Regions from separate parts of the Peribacillus asahii genome, predicted to be linked through region 1. Evidence: riboswitches for the same ligand, from Rfam matches in the RefSeq annotation. Region 1 holds a riboswitch; each other region holds the start of a gene.
What was found. Region 1 has a riboswitch for lysine ahead of BAOM_RS21025 (amino acid permease). Riboswitches for the same ligand answer to the same signal wherever they lie in the genome.
Positions count from the first base shown of each region.

Region 2: another riboswitch for lysine. It lies ahead of dapA (4-hydroxy-tetrahydrodipicolinate synthase); the one in region 1 lies ahead of BAOM_RS21025 (amino acid permease).
Region 3: another riboswitch for lysine. It lies ahead of BAOM_RS18635 (aspartate kinase); the one in region 1 lies ahead of BAOM_RS21025 (amino acid permease).

Region 1 covers NZ_CP026095.1:4,251,473-4,259,355, reverse strand. The annotation lists gene BAOM_RS21030 (glycoside hydrolase family 13 protein) at 1-1,305, shown strand, start outside; gene BAOM_RS21025 (amino acid permease) at 1,359-2,810, opposite strand; lysine riboswitch at 2,988-3,171, opposite strand; gene BAOM_RS21020 (metal ABC transporter solute-binding protein, Zn/Mn family) at 3,555-4,475, shown strand; gene BAOM_RS21015 (metal ABC transporter ATP-binding protein) at 4,488-5,240, shown strand; gene BAOM_RS21010 (metal ABC transporter permease) at 5,251-6,180, shown strand; gene BAOM_RS21005 (metal ABC transporter permease) at 6,173-7,051, shown strand; gene rodA (rod shape-determining protein RodA) at 7,421-7,883, shown strand, end outside.
Region 2 covers NZ_CP026095.1:1,187,948-1,195,830, forward strand. The annotation lists gene BAOM_RS05915 (ABC transporter substrate-binding protein) at 1-164, shown strand, start outside; gene BAOM_RS05920 (LLM class flavin-dependent oxidoreductase) at 216-1,559, shown strand; gene ssuE (NADPH-dependent FMN reductase) at 1,574-2,113, shown strand; gene BAOM_RS05930 (hypothetical protein) at 2,441-2,635, shown strand; gene BAOM_RS05935 (hypothetical protein) at 2,639-2,848, shown strand; gene dapA (4-hydroxy-tetrahydrodipicolinate synthase) at 3,026-3,919, opposite strand; lysine riboswitch at 4,046-4,225, opposite strand; gene BAOM_RS05945 (FAD-binding oxidoreductase) at 4,471-5,841, shown strand; gene BAOM_RS05950 (hypothetical protein) at 6,034-6,237, opposite strand; gene BAOM_RS05955 (hypothetical protein) at 6,321-6,587, shown strand; partial or broken gene BAOM_RS05960 (aldehyde dehydrogenase family protein) at 7,304-7,603, shown strand; gene BAOM_RS05965 (LLM class flavin-dependent oxidoreductase) at 7,756-7,883, opposite strand, start outside.
Region 3 covers NZ_CP026095.1:3,781,984-3,789,866, reverse strand. The annotation lists gene BAOM_RS18660 (enoyl-CoA hydratase) at 1-421, shown strand, start outside; gene BAOM_RS18655 (electron transfer flavoprotein subunit beta/FixA family protein) at 555-1,328, shown strand; gene BAOM_RS18650 (electron transfer flavoprotein subunit alpha/FixB family protein) at 1,394-2,371, shown strand; gene trxA (thioredoxin) at 2,544-2,858, shown strand; gene uvrC (excinuclease ABC subunit UvrC) at 3,081-4,853, shown strand; lysine riboswitch at 4,915-5,091, shown strand; gene BAOM_RS18635 (aspartate kinase) at 5,211-6,443, shown strand; gene BAOM_RS18630 (YslB family protein) at 6,497-6,949, opposite strand; gene BAOM_RS18625 (succinate dehydrogenase cytochrome b558 subunit) at 7,325-7,883, shown strand, end outside.

The DNA of each region.
Region 1 (7,883 bases):
TATATATGGCGCCAAGGCAGGAATGGACAACCTCCTACGAACTGGGAATCTGTATTTAAAGGGTCTGTCTGGGAATATGATGCCAATACAGATGAATATTATTTACATTTATTTAGTAAAAAGCAGCCGGATTTGAATTGGGAAAACGAAGCGGTACGAAAAGAAATTTATGAAATGATGAAGTGGTGGCTGGATAAGGGAGTCGATGGATTCCGAATGGATGTTATTAACTTGATTTCCAAGGACCCTGCTTTTCCAGATGGATATGTGTATCCAGGAAAACAGTATGGAGACGGTAGTCCTTATATTATGAATCGCCCTTGGTCTCATGAGTTTTTGCAAGAAATGAATCGGGAAGTATTGGCGCATTACGATATTATGACAGTTGGTGAGGCACCTGGAGTTAATCCAGATCAAGCGAAATTGTATACAGGGCAAAAGCGGAATGAATTACAAATGGTATTTCAATTTGAACATGTCGATTTAGGAGGAGGACCAGAAGGGAAATGGAGCAATGGTCCGTGGAAGCTGACTGATTTGAAACATATTTTAACGAAATGGCAAAAGGGGTTAGAGGAGGATGGCTGGAACAGTTTGTATTGGAATAATCATGATCAGCCACGAGCCGTTTCTCGATTTGGTGATGATGGCATGTATCGAGAAGTTAGTGCCAAAATGTTAGCTACTTGTCTTCATATGATGCAGGGCACTCCCTATATTTATCAAGGGGAGGAACTTGGGATGACCAATGTGGCCTTTCATCAGTTAGATGAATATCGAGATATTGAAACAATCAATGCTTATCACGAGCTCGTATACAGCCGAGGATGGTCACATGATCAGATGATGGCTGCTATTCATGCTCGCGGGCGTGATAATGCGAGAACACCGATGCAGTGGAATCACTCTAAGCATGCAGGTTTTACCTCGGGTACTCCATGGATTGCAGTAAATCCTAATTATTTACAAGTTAATGCCGAAGAATCTATTAATAATCCAGCCTCCATTTTTTATTATTATCGAACATTAATTGGATTGCGAAAGAAATATAGCATTATTGTCTATGGTCGTTATGATTTGCTTTTTCCAGAAGACGAACGTATTTTTGCGTATACGAGAACGTTAGGAGAACAAAAGCTGCTTGTACTTTGTAATTTCACAGCTAATGCGGCTGACTTTTTCTTACCGAAAGAATTTATTCACAAATCAGCTAAGCTATTAATTAGTAATTATAATCAGAGGAATGAGGATGAAATAAACGAGGCTCCACTACGCCCTTATGAATGCCGTGTGTATTATCTATAGTAGAACCTATAAAGAAAGAACCCGATATACAATATCAGGTTCTTTCTTTAATATTATTCAGCTTTAAAGTCGCATTCCTCAAGAGGAATTAATTTTGTTTTATGTTTAATTTTATACCCAATCCATACAATGAAGAATAGGACTAAGCCAATGTACGAGACAAGCATAGAATTCCAGTCAATTCCGTCCGTTGAGAACGCTTGATATCCTTGTCCAATAATGATGATGATACAAAGAACCAATGCTAATATTGGGCCGAACGGGAATCCTTTTGCACGATATGGTAAATCATCTAAACTATGTCCTTGAGCAATGTAAGCCTTACGGAATCGATAATGAGCAATAGCAATTCCGACCCATGTTACAAAACCAGCCATACCCGAAGCATTTAATAGCCAAATATAAACGACGCCATCTCCAAATAAAGAAGCGGAGAAAGCAAGTGTACCGACTAATGCTGTGACAATAAGGGCATTCACAGGAACGCCGCGTTTGTCTAATTTACCAAGGAATTTAGGTGCCTTTCCATCGCGGGCTAAATCCCAAAGCATACGCGTAGATGCGTACATACCAGAGTTTCCAGCGGACAATACAGATGTTAGAATGACTGCATTCATAACAGAAGCAGCGAAAGCAAGACCGGCTCTTTCAAATACAAGTGTAAATGGACTAACCGCAACGTCATCACTTAACAGACGGGCATCTGTAAATGGAATAATCATACCAATAACTAGAATGGCTAAAATATAGAATAAAATAATGCGCCAGAATACGGATTTAATAGCTTTAGGAATATTTTTCTCAGGGGCTTCACTTTCTCCTGCTGTTACGCCAAGCAGTTCAGTTCCTTGGAAAGAGAATCCGGCAACCATGAATACACCAAGGATTGCGAAAAATCCACCGTTAAATGGACCACCATCTGCCACGAAGTTAGAGAACCCGATTGGATCGTTTCCTCCCATAATGCCAAAAATAATAAGGATTCCGGTAACAATAAAGATTACAACCGTTACAACTTTAATCATGGCAAACCAAAATTCCGCTTCCCCAAAGCCTTTAACGGATAAGTAGTTGAATAAAAACATAATCACTAGTGCCAATCCGCTCCATAGAAGAGACGGGCTGTCCGGGAACCAGAACTTCATAATAAGAACAACGGCCGCTAGTTCTGCAGCAATTGTAATGGCCCAGTTATACCAGTAATTCCAGCCAATGGCAAAGCCAAAGGATGGATCAACGAACTTAGATGCGTATACGCGGAATGAACCTGCAACTGGCATGAAGGCGGCCATTTCGGCTAGACTTGTCATTAAGTAGTACACCATAAGCCCAATAGCTGCATATGCAACAAGTGCTCCGCCAGGTCCAGCTTGATGAATAGCTCCTCCACTAGCTAGGAATAAACCAGTCCCAATTGTTCCACCTAAAGAAATCATCATTAAATGACGAGCTTTTAGATTCCGTTTTAATTGGGAAGGGGGTGTTGATAAGTTTGAATTTTTCATACATGTAACACTCCTTTTAAATTAGAAGGAAAGGACATTAGAAAAACACGAATTATCGCTCCTAATGGCGAAAGTCGATGTCTTTTTTATATTTAAGAGAAGTTAAACTTTCTTAAAGTATAAAAAAAACAGCCATCGAAAGATCGACGGCTGTTTTCTATAAACCCGTGTAATCCTTCCGAAGATAGCTCCCCACGTTGTTTCAGCAACGTGACAGTAATGTGCCTATTCGGTCACACCACCAGCAAGATGACCCCAAGAAAATCGTCTTGCTTCGGCAACTTATCCTTTTAAACGAAGTCATTGATATTCTTGTATCTCACTCGTTCTACTTTTATAAGCCGCAGCCTCTACCCCATCGGTTAATGAGGAAATATGCATTTTTTTATTATAGTAGAATTATAATCTAGTGATTTAAATAGTGCAATGATAACTTATTGGAAATGGCTTATAGTTACGATTTCAGTTTTCTGAATATTCAATATAAATAGCTGTTTTGTGAATATTTTCAACTGATTTCTCAAAGCATTCTATTATTATTCTGGAATATAAATCATTTAGGTAATTCAATAAAAAAGTAAAAAAGGGTTGCACTTTTGCATATAAATTATGTATATTATAAAATAAGTTTACCTAAGGAAACTTTTTAGTGCTTGACCATCAAAAGTGGTTCAATCTGTATTTTTTTATTCTTATTTTTGCATTAAGGAAACATTTATAACTACACGAAAAAGGGGGATGTTTATGAAATTCATATGGAAGTCAATGGCGAGTGTTATGTTTGTTTTTCTTTTATTAGTCGGGTGTTCAACGGAGACGGATAATCAAACGGAGGGCAAGCTTGTAGTAGTGGCGACAACGGGAATGATTGGAGATTTAGCTCAAAATATTGGCGGAGAGCATGTCGAGGTGACAAGTTTGATGGGGTCAGGAGTCGATCCGCATTTATACAAAGCAACTCAAGGAGATGTCAAGACACTTGATGGGGCAGATATGATTCTATATAACGGTCTTCATCTTGAAGGGAAAATGGAAGAGATTTTTGAGCAAATGGGCGAGCAAAAAACGACGATTGCGGTTTCTAAAGATATTGCTAAGGAAGAACTGCATGAAGTAAAGGCTGGGCAATATGATCCGCATATTTGGTTTGATGTTACGCTGTGGATGCAAGCTGCCGATACGGTCAATGAAGCATTAATAAAGGAAGATCCAGCCAATAAAGAAAGTTACCAAAAAAATTATGAAGCATATATTGAGAAATTAAAAGAACTACATGAATATGTTCAATCTGAAATCAATACGATTCCAGAATCACAACGTGTACTTGTTACAGCGCATGATGCATTTGGCTATTTCGGTGCAGCGTATGGATTAGAAGTGAAAGGGCTGCAAGGAATGAATACCGTATCCGAATACGGTTCTAAAGATGTCACAGATTTACGTGATTACTTAGTAGAAAAACAAATTAAAGCGATCTTCGTAGAAACGAGTGTTCCTAAAAAAGCAATCGAAGCCGTTATTCAAGGGGCTGAAAAGCAAGGGCATACTGTGAAAATTGGAGGAGAATTATTCTCAGATGCAATGGGAGAAAAAGGAACAGAAAAAGGAACGTATCTTGGAATGGTGCGTCACAATACCGATACGATTGTAAATGCGTTGAAATAAGGAGGGGTTTGGATGCCTAATGTATTAAAGGTAGAAGATTTTACAATTGCTTATCATAAAAAGCCAGTTATTGAATCTGTTTCTTTTGAAGTACCAGAAGGTAAGTTAATTGGGATTATCGGGCCAAATGGGGCAGGGAAATCCACTTTAATTAAAGGAATTTTAGAACTTGTTCCGCGCATTTCCGGGAAAGTAACGATTCAGGGAAAATCATATAGAGCGATGCGAAAAAACGTAGGCTATGTGCCGCAGCGTGAATCTGTTGATTGGGATTTTCCGACGAATGCTTTAGATGTTGTGATGATGGGGCGTTACGGCCACTTAGGATGGCTAAAGCGCCCTGGCAAGGCGGAAAAGCAAAAGGCGTTAGAGTGCTTAGACAAAGTAGGGATGGTTGATTATGCAAATCGACAAATTAGTCAGCTATCAGGCGGGCAACAGCAACGAATTTTTTTAGCAAGAGCTTTGGCGCAGGAAGCCGATTTATATTTTATGGATGAACCATTTGTTGGTGTGGATGCAGCAACAGAGAAAGCGATTATTCAATTGCTTATGGAGCTAAAGCAGAGTGGCAAAACGGTGCTTGTCGTTCATCATGATCTTTCAACAGTAAAAGAGTATTTTGACTGGACGATTCTACTGAATAAACAGCTTATTCAAATAGGACCGACAGAAGAGGTGTTTACTCCGGAGCATTTACAAAAAACGTACGGCGGTAAACTTGCGATTTTATCTGATTCACAATCAGGATTGTTAATAAATTGAGGTGGAATCAATGAGTATATTAGAGGTCCTTCGTGACCCGAACACACAGTGGATTTTACTTGGAACGCTTTTGCTCGGTTTAAGTAGTGGTGTTATTGGAAGCTTTGCTTATCTTAGAAAACAGTCTTTACTTGGAGATACACTTGCTCATGCAGCGCTTCCGGGTATTTGTATCGCTTTTATTTTAACCGGGGTTAAATCGATTTCTTTCTTTCTTTTTGGAGCAGCTATTGCTGGGATGATTGCGGTATTCTTCATTAGTGTATTAACAAAATATAGTCGAATTAAGCAAGATTCGGCGCTTGGGATTGTATTATCTTCTTTCTTTGGATTAGGTATTGTTTTATTAACACAAATTCAACAAAGTTCTTACGGAAATCAGAGTGGATTGGATAAATTTTTGTTTGGACAGACGGCCTCTATGGTCATGACCGATGTGTATGTGATGATGGGGGTGTCGCTTGTTTTAATCTTAGTTTGTACGCTGTTTTTTAAAGAATTTAAACTTTTATCTTTTGATCCAGGTTTTGCAAAGGGAATCGGTTTACCTGTCTTGTTATTGGATTATATCATTATGCTATTAATTGTTGGAGCGGTTGTGACTGGAATTCAAGCGGTTGGCGTTGTATTGATGGCAGCTTTACTCATCACACCAGCTGTTTCAGCTAGGTATTGGACAGAGCGATTACATGTAATGGTGATATTATCTGGTGTGTTTGGTATGGTAAGTGGAATAAGTGGTACGCTGCTCAGCGCAACTGTGAACAATTTACCCACCGGTCCACTGATTGTTCTTTCGGCAACGGGGTGGTTTGTACTTTCCTTATTATTTGCTCCGAATCGCGGCGTGGTAGCGAAGCTTTGGCGAAGGGGAGATACGAAACGGAAATATGAATTAATGCGTAAACTGCAAAAACAAGGAGTGCATCGCTATGAATGATTTTTGGATTATCCTTGTTGGAGCACTTGTTGCTTGTTCTTGTAGTGTTGTCGGTTGTTTTTTAGTGGTCAGAAAAATCGCGATGGTGGGGGATGCGATTAGTCATTCCGTATTGCCTGGAATTGTGTTAGCGTTTCTGTGGAGTGGATCAAGAGAATCTATTTTCATGTTAATGGGAGCTGCGCTACTTGGGCTATTAACTGTTTTTTTGATTCAACTATTTCAAAACTCAGGTGTTCAGGGGGATGCAGCGATTGGTGTTGTATTCACATCGCTTTTTGCTATCGGTGTTTTATTAGTTAGTTTGTATACGCAGCAAATTGATTTTGACTTAGAACATGTTTTGTATGGGGAGATTGCGTATACGCCGTGGCATATGATGACGATTGCAGGTCAGGATATGGGCCCGAGGGCCATATGGATGGTTGGAAGCAGTTTCCTCATTAATATAGTTCTCATCTTTGTATTCTTTAAGCAGTTTAAAATTTGTTCATTCGATGCAGCGCTGGCAGCAGCAATGGGAATTCCCGTGATGTTTTTTCATTACTTATTAATGAGCCTTGTTTCCGTAACAACGGTCGCAGCTTTTGATAGTGTCGGTGCGATTCTTGTCGTGGGTATGCTTATTATTCCGGCTGCCACAGCGTATTTATTAACAGATCAATTACATCGAATGATTATAATCAGCATGGTTGTGGGCATTTTAAGCTCGGTAGTCGGCTATTACGTAGCGACTGCTTTAGATGCTTCGATTTCTGGATGTATGGTATGTGCTGCGGCGCTATTTTTTACTTTAGCGTTTCTATTCTCACCGAGCCATGGGCTGATTAGCCGGGTTTGGCGTCGTAAAGTTTCATTTAAGAGCATCTAAATGATGTACGGGTATTCACTTAGGTCATTTTTAGCTCACAGTTTTGAAGTTTAGCGTAAGCTGATTAGTTCTTTCTGGACATAAGCTGCTTCTGTTTAAGGGGCGAGGCATTATGTTTTTTAAGAAGAATTAAGGAGCTTGCGCTTTTCTTAATGTCTAGCTCGCTGTGAAAAAGATGAAAGCCCTTGAAAGGCAAAGGGCTCCTTCCGGGTCTTTCCCTATTTTCTTCACGAGCTGGTCGAGCCGATTCCGCTTTTCTTATAACTTCTCCTTCGATATAGTTGTGATTTTGACTGTATAAAGTATAATGAGTAAGTGTGTTATTTTACTTTATATCTACAGTAAGATCCTTGCTAGGGGAGAGTTAGTATGCAGGAACAAAATAATTTTTCGTCGCGTATAGATTTTGGGTTAGTTACCATTTTATTGTTACTGTGTATTACAAGCTGTGTAGCCATTTATAGTGCACAATCAACAGGACAATATTCAAGTAACTTTTTACTGAAACAAATTATTTCTTATATGGTTGGAGTCGGGATTGTTTTGGGAGTCATTACATTAGACTCTGATCAATTAAAGAAAATATCTTGGTATGCATACGGCTTTGGGCTGTTTGTACTCCTAATGCTCATCATTATGCCAGAAAGCATTGTCCCTCGAATTAATGGAGCAAGAAGTTGGTTTAAATTCCCAGGGTTTGGTACGATTCAGCCTTCGGAGTTTATGAAGGTATTCCTCATTTTGGCGCTTGCAAATGTCATTCACACACATCATTTGAAAAATTCGTTGAAAACAATTGAAACGGATTTATGGCTGCTCGGTAAATTAATTT
Region 2 (7,883 bases), 1.8 Mb from region 1:
TTAAATATTGGAAGAGTACAGGAATTGCGGAAACAGGCGGTGTCATTACACCATCCGAGTATGATGTTTGGATTGATTGGCTTGTCAGAAATGGTGAACTAAAAGAAGGTCAAGTGAAGGCGGAAGATTTATATACAAACGAATATAACCCGTTTGCTAAATAATTTTTTTGTAAAATTCCGATTAAATGAATATGACAAATAGGAGTTGTTGTTATGACGAAAAAACAAATGAAATTAGGGGCGTTTTTCAATTTGCCTGGACATCATGTTGCGAGCTGGCGTCACCCTTCTTCAGGAGCGGATCGAACATTGGATTTAGATTATTTAATTGAATTAGCCCAAACGGCTGAGCGCGGTAAATTCGATATGGTGTTTTTTGCGGATGTATTTGGTCAATCTATTTTAGAAAATTCATCATCGGGATTGAAGCTCGATCCAGTCATTATTATTTCAGCGCTTGCAGCAGTTACGAAAAATATTGGATTAACCGCTACATTGACAACTACATACAACGAACCGTTCCATGTAGCGCGTAAATTTGGTGCTATTGATCATCTATCAAAAGGCCGGGCGGCTTGGAATGTAGTCACTTCAGCAAACGACAGTGAATCACTCCTTTTTGGTAAAGAAAAACATTTACAGCACGCGCTCCGCTATGAACGTGCAGAGGAATTTGTGGATGTTGTCAAGAAGCTATGGTTTTCGATTGAAGACGAGACACTTGTTATCGACAAGGAACAAGGTCGGTTTTTAGATATAGACAAGGTGCACCCGGTTAATCATGAGGGGGAATGGTTTAAGGTACAAGGGACGCTGGATTCGCCATCGACACCGCAAGGCCATCCGGTCATTGTGCAGGCTGGATCGTCCGAAGTTGGAAAAGAGCTTGCGGCAAAAACGGCGGAAGTTATTTTTACAGCATGGCAAACACTTGAAGAGGCTCAGACTTTCTATCGTGATGTAAAAGGGCGCCTAGCTAAATATGGCCGTAAGCCTGAGGATTTAAAAATTATGCCTGGTGTATTTATTACAGTGGCTAAAACGGAGGAAGAGGCACTTGCCAAACAGCGACAGCTGAATAGCCGTATTTTACCAGAAGTAGGTCTAGCCTATTTATCGAATTTCACCAATATTGATTTATCAGGATATGATGTGGATGCTCCGCTGCCGGAGTTTAGCACAATTGAAGATGAAACGAATCCGCGCATTCGCTACAATATCATTCGTGACATTGCAAAACGGGAAAATTTACAAACAATCCGTGAAATTTATGAGCGTATTGCGGGGGCACGCGGTCACCGGGAAATCGTTGGAACACCTGAACAGATTGCAGATCAATTAGAGGAGTGGTTCTTAAATGAAGGCGCAGATGGCTTTAACATTATGCCACCAACTTTCCCGGATGGCTTGAACGATATTGTTGAACTCGTAATCCCGGAACTACAGCGTCGAGGTTTATTCCGCACTGAATATGAGAGCGATACATTACGTGGAAATTTAGGACTTTCAGTACCTGTACATCCATCTAAAAAAACGGCACAAATAACAGGTAAGTAAAGGAGAGAATGCAAATGACTAAAGCAGTGATTATTAATGGAGGCAATACAAAGAAATCTCGTTTAACAGCTATTCAACAAAAGGTGGAAAGATTTTTTGAGCAAGAGGAAATCAACTTCCATTCGCTTTATGTACATGAGCTGCCAGCAACGGATTTAATTACAGCAAACTTTGCAAGCGAGGACATTCAGCGTGCTAATCAGCAAGTAGCAGAAGCAGACATTGTTGTCATTTTAACGCCTATTTATAAAGCTTCTTTTACAGGTATTTTAAAGACATATTTAGATTTATTGCCGCAAAAAGCATTAGAGGGAAAAATCGTTGTACCTTTGGCAGTAGGTGGCTCGTTTGGTCATCTTTTAGCCATTGAATATGCATTAAAGCCAGTATTATCGGTACTAGGTGCAACTGAAATTTTAAATCCGGTCTATGTTATTGATCAGCAAATTGAACGTTTAGCAACAGGCGGTTTCCGTATTGAGGCTGAAGCGGAGCAGCGATTAACCGCAGAATTACAAAAGCTGCTTAATGTAAAGATTAGTAGATTAGTTTAAGTAAAGTACTTTATACGATAAGGTTAAAAGGTTTATTTTAGAAAATTGTACTTAGAATAATAAAACCTTTTTAAATAAAAGTTCTTTAAGATATTCAAGTTACAAGAAAGTTATAGAGTTTTAGTTAAGGACGTTGATGAATTTAAACCGACGTCCTTTTTTGATACGTTTAGCATGGGTACAAGTAATAAATGCTTTTTGTTTCTAAAGAAGTTCGATAATTGTATAAAAAACTTGGGTTTACGATTTTTTATAGATATTTGTCTAATCAAATTTAATGACAGTTACATAGTGTGTGAGTAATAATTTGGGAAAGATGTGAAACGTTTGGATAATAATAGAAAAAATAAAATAGAGCAAGAAGTTAAAGTACACTGTTCTAAATGTGGCGGGAGGAAATGTAATTGCGTTAAAGTTAAGAAGAAACAAAAAGTCATAGAAGATAATAAAAAATTAATAGTTGAACAAGAAGTTGAGGTAAATATATTTAAAGGAGAAACGGGTTCAACAGGAGCAACATGAGCAATGGGTGCAACAACAACGTTTGGTTCGTTATATAGGTCTGATACTGTAAGAACCTTTGTACAAGGCGTTCCGATAGAGTTTGATTTTCCTAGACCCATTTCAAATACGAATCTAAATTCAGGAACCAATAGGATTATGATTTTAGTCAATGGTGTACATGAAATAACTGCAACTCTTACTTTTTTAAATACTGGAAGTGCGACAAGGTGAAAAAGTAACCAGTATAAAAATGACGTGTACCATTTTACACGTCATTTTTTACTTTCATTTAATAAATAAAGTAAGATACGAGTGCTAATCTCCCAGACAGTAATGTGATATGGGAGGTCAGTCCCTTTTTGGATTTCGCATAGATGATTCAAAACTTTCATTTATTAAAAAACTTTTTTAAGAAATCGTTTCTTCTTTTACATTCAGTACTTGCAGTGCTTGTTTTAAGGCACTTGTTTCTTCATCGTTTAGAGGAATGATTGGTAAGCGAACGCCGCCAACATTGGTCCCTTTTAGATTTAATGCTGCTTTTACCGGTGATGGATTTGGTGCAGCAAATAGTGCTTTTATAATTGGGAGAAGTTTGCGGTGAGCTAGAGCAGCTTCTTGAAGCTTCCCATTTTTGAAATTTTCAATCATTGCTTGCATTTCATTGCCTATAATGTGAGAAGCAACTGAGATTACTCCCGTGCCGCCAATCGATAATACCGGCAAAGTTAAACCATCATCACCGCTGTACAATGAAAAATCTTCCGGTGTTTGGCTAATAATTGCAGTCATCGCATCTAAGTTGCCGCTTGCATCTTTAATGGAAACAATATTTGGAATCTGTGCAAGGCGAACGACAGTTTCAACAGAAATATTGACAACGCTGCGTCCTGGTATATTATACAGCATAACCGGTAATGACGTTGACTCAGCAATTGCTTTAAAGTGTTGATATAATCCCTCTTGAGAAGGTTTATTGTAGTATGGAGCAACAAGCATAATTCCATCGACCCCTGCTTGTTCTGCAAGCTTCGTTAAATCGATAGAGGCTTTAGTGTTATAAGAGCCAGTACCAGCAATAACAGGAATTCTTCCATTCACAACTTCAACGACAAATTTGAATAATTCGACTTTTTCTTCCGTCGTTAATGTAGGGGATTCTCCAGTTGTACCCGCAACTACTAAACCGTCTGTACCATTGTCAATTAAATAATTGATTAAGTTTTTTGCAGCATTAAAATCAATCTCACCATTGTGATCAAATGGGGTTACCATTGCAGTTAAAATTTGTCCGAAATTCATTACTTCTCCACGTCCTTTAATGATTTTTATATAGAGGGAGAAGGGCGATTAACGATAAACGCGAAAAAGCAACAACGGGGCTTCGCTGCTGCAGTAGAAACAATATGTAACAAAAATTATTTCTGTGCGTAAGATAGCCCTCCATATAGTTTCCTATATGACAGTTCTGTATTTATTCAATAACAGAACCAGCTTCAAGAAATATGAGATTCTTTCCACTTCGGCAAATTCCCCTTTTCGCAATCGTCATTGGATCTCATCATCCTCCCAGTGCGTACTTATGGTCTTTGCTCCTCTATCCTTACTTCAAAAGAATATTGAAATAAGTGAATATTTAATTATGTTAGATGATACCAGTTTTTTTACTTGATTGCAATGAAAAGTTAGTGTTTGTCCCTTTTACTTTTTGAAGAATCTATGTCAACTAGTTTGAGAATATGACTATTGGTGTAATTATGATTACAGAATTTTGTGGAAAAACAACCAAATAATGGTACTATTATATGGTAACAATGAACTAGTGTTCAAATATAAAAGATAGGAGTGATTACATGATGTATAGTACCCTTGAGAAGCATGTAGGCAGCCGATTAATACGTCCAAATGATGCGCGTTATGATGAAGTAAGAAGGGTTTGGAATGCTGTAATTGATAGAAAACCAGCCGCAATAGTAGTTTGTGAGTCAGAAAATGATGTGATTGCAGCTGTACAGTTTGCGAAGGAAAATGAATTATCTATTTCGATTCGCGGTGGAGGACACCATGTAGCCGGCCTTGCTGTTTGTGATGATGGGGTAATGATCGACTTATCACACATGAGAAAAGTAACAGTAGATGAAAAGAGACAAGTGGCTGTTGTAGAAGGTGGAGCTACTCTTGGAGATATAGATCTTGAAACTCAAAAGTATGGACTGGCAGTTCCTACTGGGACGGTTTCCGAAACAGGTGTTGCCGGGTTAGCTCTAAATGGCGGTATTGGTTATTTAAGAGGGAAGTATGGGTTAACTTGTGACAATCTTGTTGGTGCAAGAGTCGTAACAGCGGACGGTGTTGTGCTTGAGGTTAATGAAAAGAATCATCAAGATTTATTTTGGGCAATTCGCGGAGGCGGCGGAAATTTTGGGGTCGTCACTAGATTTGAGTTTGCCTTGCATGCCGTAGGTCCAGAAGTGTTGGCTTTGGATGTGATGTACGATTTTAAGGATGCAAAAGACATCTTAAACAAAGCTCAACAATTTTTGGCTCAAGCTCCTGATGAAGCAGTTTCTCTTAATATAACAGCTGCTGTTCTGCCGCCTGCCCCGTTTTTACCTGAATTTTTACATCATAAAAAGGTAATCATGCTTTTAGGAATCTATGCAGGTGATGCGAAAGAAGGCCAAACAGTTATTCAACCGCTTCGCGAGTTAGCAGAACCAATTGTTGATCAAACAGGAGTAGTGCCATTTGTAGCGTTCCAAAAGAAGCTAGACCCAATGGTGCCAAAAACCGTACCTGTTTATGGAAGCTCTCTTTTCTTTGATGAATTGGATGATACAGTCATTGAGCAGCTCCTCTATAAAATAGACAATGCGCCGGCTCCAAGCATCCTTGTTCAGCTATGGGCACTTGGCGGAAAAATGAATCGAGTACCTGTTCATGCAACTCCATTTGCCATCCGAAATGCAAAGTTTGTCCTGTTGGTTGATGTAATGGCTATGGCTGGAGACGATGCTGTATGTAAACAATGGATAGATTCCGTATATGGAGGACTGCTCCCATTTTCCTACAAAAATGCCTCATATCTTAATGGAGTCGGTGTAAGCGACGATGTAACGACTAATGCATTTCAAGAAAACTACGAGCGCTTAGTAGAGGTAAAGAAAACGTACGATCCAAGTAATAGATTCCGTCATAACCATAACATTAATCCACAAGGATAATCTATTGGCTGTTAAGTATGTTCAAGCTTGGGGAACCACAGATTCAGAAACAGTTGTTATTAGTATCCTGACCGAGCAGAAGAAATCATTGAAACTGGTTTAGAAAAGGTTGCAGGAAACTTCTAAATGAATATTGTGTAGCAAACCAGCATAGTCATTTGTGCTGGTTTTATTTTGTGGTTAAAGGTTTCTTCAATGTGAAAACATTAAACGGACCAAAAAATCGATATCATAGAGTGCATCTAAAGATAAAGAACCAGTTAAAGTGATGCCCGATGCGATAGCGATTAATACCAGATTATATTCTATTCCACCCTTATCTGAAAACAAACCATTTTTTCTGTGTACAGTTATAATGGCGACAATCATTGGGATAATAATTAATACAGCAGCCAACGGCATAAATAATCCTTTGAACATACTTAATGTTGTTAATGCCAACATGCTTATCTTATTTTTAATAAAAGGAGGAGTCAATCATGGTTAATGATAAGGAACTTGATATACAAACGAAAATGGAGACTCTTTTTACAACTACTTGTGGCACATGGGAAAATTGTACAGATTCAAACATTCAGTCGTTCTTAGAACAATGCCAGGAAAATAATATTGACCCGCAATATTGTATGAGTTGGGTAGAACAGCATAAATCAGAAATACCTGACTGGCAAGATGTTTCCAAAGTATCGCTTGACTGGGTGAATCAACATACTTCAACTGGCTCGCCCGTTTCATTTAATGAATAGAATCCTCATTAATCAGTGGAGAGACTACTTGGCTCTCCACTTTAATCATGAAGTCTGTGAAAGGGACGACAGTAAATATTGAATGTCATGCTGCCGAATTTGGAGTTGGTGTTTTGCTTCTTTTTATTTAATAGAAAAATAGTTTAGAAAATTGGCTAGGCGGGGATTCTTGGATGTTCAGGATTTCAGCTTTTTTTCGTTTTTAGTGCTTTTAGGTATTTTCGATTAATTTCACGATTAGCGTGTCCTATATTAACGGCTGCTTTTACAAAATCTATATTAAAATTAGTGAAAAAGTATAGACGAAGTGTATACAACTGCAGTTAGTTGCTTCATTGACAAATGACTAAGTGTTAGTAAAAGTGTTAATTTCCATTATGAAAAGAAAAGTGTATGGGAACAGTTTTTCAAACGAAAACATTCCACTTTTTGTAAAAATGATATATAGTCTTATAATAGTTTAAATGGATAAATGTAAAGTAAGGGAATAGTAAGATTGCTCAAGAAGTCGTAAAGTGTCTAAAACTGGGGCTTGAGATGGAGGTGACTGATTATTAATACAGCACGTGGGCGAAAGAGCCGGAGTTTATTGGTAATCTAGAAGTAAAGTGCTATAACAAGCTAGTCTACTAAAGGGATGGATGATCGAGATGAAGAAGGATGTTTGAAAAATTAAATAGTATTCTAGGGAGATTTTTACCCATTATGATACCTTTAGTAGTTTAGAAGAAGCTATTGAAGTAAATAATGATGTGGAATTTGGTCTATCCAGTGCGATTTTCACTGCTGACGTTAACCGAGCCTTCCAAGCTATGAGAGATTTGGATACAGGAATTGTCTATGTGAATGCAGGAACATCAGGGGCTGAGATTCATCTTCCATTTGGCGGAACGAAAGGGACTGGTAATGGTCATCGAGATTCTGGTGAAGCATCCTTAGATGTATACACTGAATGGAAATCTATTTATGTCGATTACAGCGGTAAACTACAAAGAGCTCAAATTGATAATTATTAAACATCAGTATTAAAAGAATAGTTTATTTTAATATACCTGTATTGAGGGGCACATCATCTCAATACAGGTATATTTGTTGTATTGTTAAGTTCAAGTAATCTATTCTCACACGCATAGGATCCAAAAATCACAGCGTGTTCAAATGCATATCTTTATTTGCCATCCACGATTTCTTTTAGAATCTCATAAGACCGTTTTTGTTTGTTACCATCATAAATATATGATACAGCCATAATTTCATCGACGTTATACTTCTCTTGAAAACTCGTCAACTGTTTTC
Region 3 (7,883 bases), 470 kb from region 1:
TCGCTTAGTAACAGAACAAGCAAAGCTTGGTTTACCAGAACTGCAATTAGGTTTAATCCCAGGTTTTGCAGGTACACAACGACTTCCACGTTATGTAGGTACAGCCAAAGCTGCGGAAATGTTATTTACAAGTGAACCGATTACAGGAGTTGAAGCTGTCCAATATGGTCTAGCGAACCGAGCTTACTCCGATGAAGAATTACTTCCAAAAGCGAAAGAACTAGCTTTTAAAGTAGCGAAGAAAAGCCCTCTTGCTCTAAAAGCTATTATTGAACAATTAAACTATTTAAAGCATGACTCTTATTACAAAGGTGTGGCAAATGAAGTAGCACAATTTGGAACAATTTTCGAGTCAAACGATGCAAAAGAAGGAATTAGTGCATTCATTGAAAAAAGAGAACCGCTTTTTACGGGTAAATAAGTAAAAAAACGTAAAAAAATATATTTTTTTCTAAAATATTAAAGGAATTTGTTGGATTTTGAAGAATACTTACTATATATGGATTTTGACTTTTCAGAATCTTAGGAATTTAAAACACTCAGGAGGGATTATCGTGAACATTTATGTATTACTGAAAAGAACATTTGATACAGAAGAAAAAATTACGCTTTCTAACGGCAAAATCAATGAAGAGGGCGCTGAATTTATTATTAACCCTTATGATGAGTATGCTGTGGAAGAAGCGATTCAAGTACGAGACGCTCAAGGCGGCGAAGTAACGGTTGTTTCTGTCGGCAACGAAGAAGCTGAAAAACAACTGCGTACGGCTTTAGCAATGGGTGCCGATAAAGCAGTGTTAATTAATATTGAAGATGACGTAGAAAATGTAGATCAATTTACAACAGCGAAAGTATTGGCTCAATACTTAAAAGATCAAGAAGTAGATCTTATTATAGCAGGAAATGTAGCGATTGATGGCGGTTCTGGTCAAGTGGGACCACGTGTTGCAGAACTTCTTAATATTCCTTATGTAACAACGATTACAGATTTAAATATTGCAGGTACAACAGTAAGTGTTACGCGTGATGTAGAAGGGGATTCAGAAACAATTGAAACGACTCTTCCATTGTTAGTAACAGCACAACAAGGTCTAAATGAGCCACGTTATCCTTCTTTACCAGGAATCATGAAAGCGAAGAAAAAGCCGCTTGAAGAATTAGAATTAGATGATTTAGATTTAGAAGAAGATGATGTGGAAGCGAAAACAAAAACAATCGAAATCTTTTTACCACCTACAAAAGAAGCAGGAAAAGTACTAAGTGGTGACATTTCTGCACAAGTTGGTGAACTTGTTCAATTATTACGCAGTGAAGCAAAAGTCATCTAATTATTAGAGATTTTGAAATAAACAGACGAGTGAATAGATAAAAAAGAGCGCAGGAGGTTTTTATAATGGCTAGCAAGTTTCTTGTATTAGGAGAAGTTCGAGACGGTTCACTAAGAAATGTATCATTTGAAGCAATTGGTGCCGCAAAAGTTGCTGCAGACGGCGGAGAAGTAGTTGGTGTGTTAATTGGAGAAAGCGTTCAAGCTTTAGGAGTGGAGTTAATTCAGTATGGTGCAGACCGAGTGGTCGTTGTAGAAGATGCTAAACTAGCTCAATATACTTCTGATGGTTTCTCACAGGCTTTGCTTGCTGTGATTGAAGCAGAAAATCCAGATGGTTTAATTATTGGACATACTTCATTAGGAAAAGATTTAGCACCAAAAATAGCTGGAAAATTAGAAGCAGGCTTAATCTCAGATGTTACAGCTCTTGAAGTAGCAGGCGGAAACACTGTGTTTACTCGCCCGATTTATTCTGGTAAAGCATTTGAGAAGAAAATTGTCACAGGCGGTTTAGTTTTTGCAACGATTCGTCCAAATAACATTGAACCATTACAAAAAGATGAGTCTCGTTCAGGGGATGTTGTTACACTGTCTGCGAATATTACAGACTTACGTACAATTATTAAAGATGTTGTTCGAAAAGCAAGTGAAGGTGTAGATCTTTCAGAAGCAAAAGTTATCATTTCTGGTGGTCGTGGTGTGAAAAGTGCAGAAGGCTTTGAACCATTAAAAGAACTTGCAGAAGTTCTTGGTGCAGCAGTTGGGGCTTCTCGTGGTGCTTGTGATGCAGATTATTGTGATTACTCTTTACAAATTGGACAAACTGGAAAAGTTGTTACACCGGATTTATATATCGCATGTGGGATTTCCGGAGCTATCCAACATTTAGCAGGAATGTCTAACTCAAAAGTAATCGTTGCTATTAATAAAGATCCAGAAGCAAACATCTTCAATGTTGCTGACTACGGTATTGTTGGTGACCTATTTGAAGTCGTTCCACTTTTAACAGAAGAATTTAAGAAGTTAAAAGTAAACGCTTAAATTATAGAAATACAAAAGGTATTCATCGGCTCGTCTGATGAATATCTTTTTGTGTACATATACATAGATAGTTTTGGGGAAATTAGCGATGAAGCAAATTAATAGCACGAACGTAATCATCAATGGTATACTGTTTTTGATTATTTGAGTAAATATGAGGAGGATTTTATAAATGGCTATTGTAAATGCAACTGATCAAACTTTTGCAACTGAAACAAACGAAGGTGTTGTTCTAGTTGATTTTTGGGCTCCGTGGTGCGGACCTTGTAAAATGATTGCTCCTGTTCTTGAAGAGCTTGATAGTGAAATCGCTGGTAAAGCGAAAATCGTTAAAGTGGATGTTGATGAAAACCAAGAAACAGCTGGTAAATTTGGTGTTATGAGTATTCCAACATTAATCGTTCTTAAAGACGGTGAGGCTGTCGATAAAGTAGTTGGTTTCCAACCAAAAGAAGCTTTAGCTGAACTTCTTGCTAAACACGCTTAATGATTGCAAAGAAATCTTCGAGTCTGAGACTTGGAGATTTTTTTTTGCTTTAAGAAAGTTTAATCGTTTTTAAGGATTAAACTATTAAGAAAAGACACTAACTTTCGCTATTACAGGTGATAAGTTTTGTTTTTAGTCTCTCACAATGTAGATGTTATTTTTTAAGATAGGAGTATTTCCTGTATAGTAATAACAAGAAGAAATAATAAGGCGGGGGAGTTCATGAATCAGCAAATCAAGAATAAATTAGCCCTTCTTCCAGATCAACCTGGCTGTTATTTAATGAAGGACCGTCAAGGGACAGTTATTTATGTCGGGAAAGCAAAAGTTCTTAAAAATCGTGTGCGTTCTTATTTTACAGGCTCACATGATGGGAAAACGTTACGACTTGTAAATGAAATTGAAGACTTTGAATACATTGTCACATCCTCCAACATTGAAGCTCTTATTTTAGAGTTGAACTTAATCAAACAATACGATCCAAAATATAATATTATGTTGAAGGATGATAAAACGTATCCATTTATTAAGCTTACAGCAGAGAAGCATCCTCGCCTTCTTATTACAAGGAAAGTGAAAAAAGACAAAGGGAAATATTTTGGTCCGTATCCCAATGTGACTGCTGCTACTGAAACGAAAAAACTGCTTGATCGAATCTATCCGCTTCGTAAATGCGATACGCTGCCGAATCGGGTATGCCTTTATTATCATTTAGGTCAGTGTCTTGCTCCTTGTGTGAAGGAGGTAGAGCAAGCACAATATACGCAAATTGTAGATGAAATCAATCGTTTCTTAAATGGCGGACATGTCGAAATAAAGAAGGCGTTAACAGAGAGCATGCATGCCGCTGCTGAAGAATTAGATTTTGAGCGAGCAAAGGAGTTACGTGACCAAATTGCTCATATTGATGTTACGATGGAAAAGCAAAAGATGATGACGAATGATTTTACAGATCGCGATATTTTTGGGTTTGCCTATGATAAGGGTTGGATGTGTGTGCAGGTGTTTTTTGTACGTCAGGGGAAATTAATTGAACGTGATGTTTCGCTTTTTCCAGCTTATAATGAACCAGAGGAAGAACTGCTTACCTTTTTAGGCCGTTTTTATGAAATGGATCATCACTTAAAGCCGAAGGAAATTTTGATTCCAGAGACAGTTGAGGCAGACCTAGCGGAACGTCTTCTCAATGTGAAAATTATTCAACCAAAACGTGGTCAGAAAAAGGACATGCTTGATTTAGCGAATAAAAATGCTAAATTAGCACTACACGAAAAATTCTCTCTTCTTGAACGAGATGAGGAACGATCCATAAAGGCTGTCGAGAATTTAGGAAAGCAGTTAGGAATTTATACACCTCATCGTATTGAAGCGTTTGATAACTCCAATATTCAAGGAACAAATCCTGTATCTGCACTAGTTGTATTTATAGATGGGAAGCCAGTAAAAAAAGAATACCGCAAATATAAAATTAAAACGGTGCAAGGGCCGGATGATTATGAATCGATGCGGGAAGTTGTACGCAGAAGATATTCACGTGTGTTAAAAGAAGGGCTGCCACTACCGGATTTAATCATTATTGACGGGGGAAAAGGACATGTTGAAGCGGTTAGGGATATTTTGGAGAATGAATTAGGCCTCGATATACCGTTAGCTGGTCTAGTAAAGGATGAGAAGCATCGTACATCTGAATTGATGATAGGGAATCCGCTTGAAATTATTCCACTTGACCGACAGAGTCAGGAGTTTTATTTATTGCAGCGAATTCAAGATGAAGTGCATCGATTTGCGATAACCTTCCATAGGCAACTTCGTGGGAAAAATGCGATTCATTCACAGCTTGACGATATTTCAGGAGTTGGTGAGAAGAGGCGTAAGCAATTGCTTAAATCATTCGGTTCGCTAAAAAAAATAAAAGAAGCCTCTATTGAAGAGCTTGTTCAAGCAGGTATGCCCGAAAAAGTAGCAGAGGCCATCTTCCAAAAATTTCAGAAATGAACTTGATTCACTTTCTCCTCTATGCTATACTCAAGAAGAATTTTGAACATGACAATTAAAGAGTGCTGATAGAGGTGCGAGATTCAAGAGTAGAAACCTAGAGAAGTATGAGCTTCTGTGAAAGGTTTTGAAAGGGGAAATCGCCGAAGGAAAACAAAACTCATACTTTGTTTTTCTGGTTTGACATTGAATAAATGGCAGACTGTCAGGAAGAATTTCCTGGAGAGCTATCTCACTGTATTTGCCGTATTTATAGTATTTTTCGCGGACAAAGCAATGAGATATATCTCGTTGCTTTTTTTGTGCTTGTACATATCAAATTCAGTTTAGTGTAAACAACAGAGAGGATGAATGAATATGCCAATTATTGTACAGAAGTTTGGCGGTACATCCGTCGGAAATGTCACAAAAATTAAAAATGTGGCAAGACGGGTCATGGAAGAAGTAGAGAGAGGGAACGATGTCGTTGTCGTCGTGTCAGCGATGGGCAAAACAACGGATGAATTGGTAACAATGGCAAAGGAAATTACAGATAATCCAAGTAAGCGTGAAATGGATATGCTGCTGTCAACAGGTGAGCAGGTTACGATTTCTTTACTAACAATGGCCTTACTTGAGCAAGGTCAGCAAACGATTTCATTTACAGGGTGGCAAGCAGGAATCCAAACGGAAGCAGTCCATGGCAATGCACGCATTTTACAAATTGATACAAAACGTATGGAAGCGGAATTACAAGCAGGGAAAGTGGTTGTCGTTGCTGGATTCCAAGGGGTAGATGAGGAAGGGAACATTACGACATTAGGGCGCGGAGGTTCAGATACAACAGCTGTTGCACTAGCTGCAGCACTGAAAGCGCAACGCTGTGACATTTATACGGACGTAACCGGCGTATTTACGACGGACCCACGCTATATTAAAGAGGCGAGAAAGCTCTTATCGATTTCATATGATGAAATGTTAGAACTTGCAAATTTAGGAGCTGGCGTACTTCACCCACGTGCGGTAGAGTTTGCCAAAAATTACCACATTCCACTAGAAGTACGTTCTAGTATGGAGAAAGAATCAGGGACGATTATTGAGGAGGAAGCAACAATGGAAGAAAATTTAATTGTAAGAGGTATTGCTTTTGAAGATAAAATTACACGTGTGACGGTGTTTGGTTTACCGCGTACACTTAGCACTTTATCAACCATTTTTACAACGCTTGCAAAGCATCATATTAACGTAGATATCATTATTCAAACAATGACATCTGAAGAGACAACAAATCTTTCGTTTTCAATTAAAAGTGAGGCTCTTCAAGAAGCTCTTCAAGTATTGGAAAGTAATAAACCGAACCTTGAGTTTGAAAGAATCGAAACAGAAGATGGCTTAGCGAAAGTATCAATCGTTGGTTCAGGTATGGTCTCAAACCCTGGAGTCGCAGCTGAAATGTTTGAAGTGATGGCGAACACGGGAATCCAGGTGAAAATGGTTAGTACATCAGAAATTAAAGTGTCAACCGTTATCAATGAAAAGGAAATGGTTAAAGCGGTAGAAGCTCTGCATGTTGCCTTCAACTTAGGTGCCCATTCAAAAACGTTAGCTTAATTAAAGAGGTGTAAAACAGACTTACTTTATCGTAAGTCTGTTTTACAGCACGATTAAAGTGGATCTTTTGGATCCCATTGAACCGTGAAAATGACTCTTTTTGCGCGTTTTTTAATTTCAGCAACTGCTTCACTGCTGCATTTTTTTTGAAGGGCGCTCTGCTCAGCGAGGAATCCAGTTTCTAGTTGGAAATGGCAGTCCGAATAGAGCTCTAGGCGGCGATTGATAATTTCTCCGGTTAAGGTGAGTTCCATTTCATTTTTTGTTTCTTTTTCGATGATTAAATCACCCCAGCCAGCACTTTGAAAAAATGCAACCACTTCACCCATACTACTCAAAGGGAACTTTCTAGCTAACTGTTTCCCAGTCCAATAAAGGATTTGGTAGGAGTCTTGTCCGAGGATATTATCTAAGACAATTTCTCGAATGAGTTCATAGCCAAAAGTAGGAATTTGAAGTTCGTTTATTACAGAGTCTTCTAAAGTTTCTGCGAGATTTTTTTTCATTGTGAATCGCCTCTTTCTGTAAATCTATTATAAACAATTTTCATTTTGATGCTGTACTATTTTTTAAAATATTTTCGGAAATTATTGGAAAATATTAACATACTATTTCATGATATAGATACCTATAATAATAATTTTTGTAAAAATTTAGATAATTTAGAATTTACCTTGGTAGATTATCATGAATTTCTATCGTGAAAAAAAGAAATCTTGTATCCGTTTTCTTGACGCACATACAAGTGAGGAGTAAAATAGTGGTGTCACATAATTGTAAAAAAGTATAGGGAAAATTCTATGCTTGCATTTGTGCGAGGATAAAAGGTAGCCACCAATTTATCTGAGCATGATTTTTCACAAATTAAGGGGGGGCACTTAGTGGCAAAAAATCGTGAGTTTGGAAATCGTAGGCTTCATTCACTTCTTGGGGTAATTCCAATCGGGTTATTCCTCATCTTCCATCTATCAGTGAACTTTATGGCAACAAAAGGAGAGGAAACTTTCAATACTGCGGCTCATGCAATTGAATATGTGCCAATGTTGATAGTGGTAGAATGGGTTGTCATCTATCTACCATTAATTTTTCATGCTGTTTATGGAATCTATATTGCTTTTACAGCTAAAAACAATTTAGGAAGATTCGGGTTCTTCCGTAACTGGATGTTCATGTTACAACGTGTAACTGGAATTATCACTTTAATTTTCCTTGTTTGGCACATTTGGGCAACTCGAATTCAAAAGGCTTTAGGAGCAGAAGTTAACTTTGACATGATGGCTGAAATCTTCTCTAGTCCATTTATGATTGCATTCTACATTGTGGGGGTTATCTCAGCGATTTTCCACTTTGCTAATGGATTATGGTCATTTGCAGTTAGTTGGGGATTAACAATTACACCTAAATCACAAAAAATCATGACTTATGTTACATTAGTAGTAT